DNA from 2 places in the Stutzerimonas sp. LR2 genome. Region 1 is predicted to be linked to the other one. Evidence: predicted binding sites of a transcription regulator. Region 1 holds the regulator's gene; the other holds the start of a gene.
What was found. Region 1 encodes FliA, which starts transcription of late flagellar genes. Its sites were predicted from a motif close to CTAAAGTTTNNNNNNNNNNNGCCGNTAA; they were not measured.
Positions count from the first base shown of each region.

Region 1 (2,197 bases):
AGATGGGCGACGAGATCGACGTGCTGATCATCGACACCGCGGCCGGTATCGGCGACTCGGTAGTCAGCTTCGTGCGCGCCGCGCAGGAGGTGCTGCTGGTGGTCACCGACGAGCCGACATCGATCACGGACGCCTACGCGCTGATCAAGCTGCTCAATCGTGACTACGGCATCAGCCGCTTCCGCGTGTTGGCCAACATGGCCCATGCGCCGCAAGAAGGTCGCAACCTGTTCGCCAAACTGACTAAGGTTACCGAACGGTTTCTCGATGTGGCGCTGCAGTACGTTGGCGCCGTGCCTTACGACGAGGCCGTGCGCAAGGCGGTACAGAAACAGCGTGCGGTCTACGAGGCCTATCCGCGCTCGAAATGCGCGCTGGCCTTCAAGGCCATCGCACAGAAGATCGATACCTGGCCGTTGCCCGCAACACCGCGCGGCCATCTCGAATTCTTCGTGGAGCGCCTCATCAGTCCCGCTTCTCAAAGTCACGAATGACAGGTGCCGGATCCGCTATGTATTACAGCAAGGCTCAGGCAAAGGATGCGCAGTACCGCCTGATCGATCAGTACGCCCCGTTGGTCAAGCGAATCGCTTACCACCTGTTGGCGCGCCTGCCTGCCAGTGTGCAGGTGGACGATCTGATCCAGGCTGGAATGATCGGACTGCTGGAAGCAGCGAAGAAATACGACGCCGGCAAAGGTGCCAGTTTCGAAACCTACGCCGGTATCCGCATCCGCGGCACCATGCTCGACGAAGTGCGCAAGGGAGACTGGGCGCCGCGCTCGGTGCACCGCAACTCGCGCATGGTCAGCGAGGCGATCCGCGCCATCGAGGCGAAAACCGGGCGTGACGCTAAAGATCACGAGGTTGCGGCCGAACTTAAGCTTAGCCTCGACGAGTATTACGCCATTCTCGGCGACACGCTGGGCAGCCGCCTCTTCAGCTTTGACGATCTGCTGCAGGAAGGCGAGCACGGCGAACTGCAGGAAGACGCGAGCAGCACCCATCCGGAACCGTTTCGCGATCTGGAGGACGAGCGTTTCCAGCAGGCGCTGGCCGATGCCATCGGTAATCTGCCCGAACGCGAGAAGCTGGTGCTGTCGCTGTATTACGACGAAGAGTTGAACTTGAAGGAAATTGGTCAGGTGCTGGGAGTCAGCGAGTCGCGTGTGAGCCAGTTGCATAGCCAGTGTGCTGCGCGCTTGCGTGCACGCCTCGGCGAATGGCGCGCCAATTGACAATTGTTTGCGGTATGACGTGCTCGGTTTGCTGAGGCATTTTGGGACTTACGGAGGTCGACTTGGACAAGAACATGAAAATCCTCATCGTCGATGACTTCTCGACGATGAGACGAATCATCAAGAACCTCTTGCGTGATCTGGGGTTCACCAACACCGCCGAGGCGGACGACGGCACCACCGCACTGCCGATGCTGAAAAGCGGCAGCTTCGATTTCCTGGTCACCGACTGGAACATGCCGGGCATGAGCGGTATCGATCTGCTGCGCACAGTGCGCGCGGACGAGCGCCTCAAGCATCTGCCGGTACTGATGGTGACCGCCGAGGCGAAGCGCGATCAGATCATCGAAGCGGCCCAGGCCGGGGTCAATGGCTATGTGGTCAAACCCTTCACCGCCCAGGTGCTCAAGGAAAAGATCGAGAAGATCTTCGAGCGCGTCAACGGCTGAAGCAGTAACGCCGCGAGGGCACTATGACGCAAGCAGACCAAAGCCTGGCAGAGTTCGAAGCGACTCTGAAGGCCAATGCACCCCGCCTGATTGAAAGCCTGCAGCAAGGCCGCTTCGATGAAGCGACGCAGATGTTCAACGAGCTCAATCAGGTGCGCAACAACGGGCTCTATCAGGAAGTGGGCAAGCTCACGCGCGAGCTGCACAACGCCATCGTCAAGCTCGAGATGGACACCTGCGCCACGGGCGGCGACCCGTCACCGATCACCGATGCCACCGACCGTCTGTCCTACGTGGTGGAAATGACCGAGAAAGCCGCCAATCGCACCATGGACCTGGTCGAGGAATCGGCCCCGCTGGTGAACTATGTCAGCTACGAGGCCCAGAGCCTGACGGCCGATTGGCAGCGCTTCATGCGCCGTGACATGAATGCCGAGCAGTTCCGCGATCTGGTCAAGCGCATCGACCAGTACCTGCAGCGCAGCATGAACGATGGCAGCCAGCTTTCGCA
Region 1 covers NZ_JBVTRR010000002.1:468,789-470,985, forward strand. The annotation lists gene fleN (flagellar synthesis regulator FleN) at 1-494, shown strand, start outside; gene fliA (RNA polymerase sigma factor FliA) at 512-1,237, shown strand; gene ACVRRC_RS08700 (chemotaxis response regulator CheY) at 1,312-1,686, shown strand; gene ACVRRC_RS08705 (protein phosphatase CheZ) at 1,710-2,197, shown strand, end outside.

Region 2 (2,197 bases), 260 kb from region 1:
CTGGCTTGTCCAGAAGATGCGTGCGCCTTCGTAGAAGCCTTCGACGTGAAAGGCTTCGCCCTGCAGGAGCAGTCTCTCGCCATCGTTGGGGATAAGCTCGTCGAGGGCGATCCAGCCGGTTTCGCGGTTCATCTCGACCAGATAACTCTGGTATCGCTGGCTGCGCTCGTGGAAGCGCAGTGTCAGGGGAATATTGTTATCCAGCAGGGGACGCAGATTGGCGTAGATCTCTAGCGGTGCCGTCAGTACCTTGGGCGGTTGCGGGCCCTCGTCACCAAAAAATGAGTTAGACACGGTCCGGTGTTCTCCGGCGCATTGTTATCACCATCGCGTGGCGTCCTTGTAGCGGTCTATCGTCAGGCTTGGCTGAGAGGTCGTTGCTGCTTGCTCTTGGACGCTCCGCCTCGATTGTCATACAGGTCGGGAGTATCGTCCTTGCCCTGGAGTATGTGCAGCATGCTACCCAAGGCGCTCTGGTTGGCGCGTATCAGCCGGCCATTGCGCTCGTTGGCGCTACGGCAGCTTTCCAGCTCGGCTTCGAGCGTGCGGGCTTGTTCGAGAATGGTCTCACCGCTCGGTGAGCCACTGACTGCGGCCTGCAGGCCATTGCGATCAGGTGTCAGTTGTTGTCCGGTCAGCCACTGACTGCGCTGGGCGCCATGCTGGCCGAGCAGTGCCAGCAAAGGCTGCTTTTTTGTCAGGATCGCTTCAAGCCCAGCAAGATCACGATTGCCCAGAGCAGCAAACTCCTCATCGATAAGCTCAAGGAGTTGGTGTGCAATGCCGATATCTTCGGTTAGCTGCTCAAGCAGGGCTGTTTCGTGCATTTCGGTCTCTGGGCTTGCTCGCGTTAGTCGGGCTCAGGCTCAGCGTTGCGTCTCGAACGCCAGCAGCTTGGCTGCTACGCGCTGGTTGTCGACTTTATAAGAGCCGTCTGCAATCGCTGCTTTCAGTTTTTCTACGCGCTCTTGGTCTACAGCGGGTTGATCAGCCAATTTGTCGGCCGCTTGCTGCAGGCGTTGAGCTTCAGGGCTCAGTTGAACGGTGTCGCTGGCATTGCCGCTGACGGTGCTGGTTTTCGTTGCCTCGCTTGCCGGCCCTTGCTGCGGGTTGGCTGCGCGTTCGCTACCTTGCACACCGTTGCGCCCGCTGGGGGCATTCAGTGGGCTGTTAGGCCGATTGAAGTCGATGACCATGATGCAAACCTCGAAGGAATCAGGACGCTTGCCATGTGTTCGGCAACAGTGATGGAAACTTTAGCGTTTTTTTCCTGGGTACACATCGGAAAACTGTTGAATCCCGGTTACATCGCGACCTCCACCTGGCCGGGGCCGGTTACTCTGGCCTTGATCGTGCGGCCCGAACGCTGATTCTTGACAGGAATCTGCTTGCCCGGAGCGCCATCAGCCATTGCCTCGCCGGGCATGCGTACGCTGATCGAACCCGTCTTGGCGGTGATGACGACCTGATCCCCCTTGCGGACAACCTTGGCCATCTCCAGTTGATTGGGTGTGATCACCTGATCGGGTTGCACGGGGCGGGTAAGCTTGTTGCCCAGGGCCTCGTCCATTCGGGTCAGATAGCCTTGATTGAGCGCGGACACATCCCGCTCGGCGAGGCTGACATCCGCTTGGCTCAGCACGGTGTCGCGTAGAAGGGATCTGTTTGCGACGATCACCTCGCGATACAGGCGCACCTGCGCCGGTACGAAAACCGACCACGGGCTGCTGCCTTCGCAACTTACCCTTACCGTGACACGTCCAACGGGAGCGGTGGTTCCGCCAAGGCTGGCGGCGAGTGGTTGATCGCAAGGGTTGAGGCGCAGCCTAGGGTCCAATCGATTGACGCTGATCTCATGCCGGGCGGTGATTGCGCTGCGGATCAAATACTCGCCAACCGTGCGCTCAAGAAACTGCTCGGTCACGTCGATAAGCTGTTCAGGATGTGACATGGTTGACGCGTGGGCGAGTGAGCCCGTCGCGCAAAGTACTGGTAGCAGCGCAATCCGGCACAGCGCCAGATCGGCGCGTCGGAAAATGGTCATAAGGACGTTCATATCCCAACCAAAGCAAGGGGCGTGCCGCGTCTGAATCGTTCGGCCCCGTAATCTGCAAGCAGAGAGGAACTGGCATGGCCGGTGTATTGGATTCGGTTAACCAGCGTACCCAATTGGTGGGACAGAACCGTCTGGAGCTGT
Region 2 covers NZ_JBVTRR010000002.1:212,359-214,555, forward strand. The annotation lists gene ACVRRC_RS07410 (flagellar brake protein) at 1-294, opposite strand, end outside; gene ACVRRC_RS07415 (flagella synthesis protein FlgN) at 357-827, opposite strand; gene flgM (flagellar biosynthesis anti-sigma factor FlgM) at 867-1,196, opposite strand; gene flgA (flagellar basal body P-ring formation chaperone FlgA) at 1,304-2,044, opposite strand; gene ACVRRC_RS07430 (chemotaxis protein CheV) at 2,131-2,197, shown strand, end outside.
Region 2: the regulator FliA is predicted to act here: its motif matches at 1,233-1,260, upstream of flgM (flagellar biosynthesis anti-sigma factor FlgM).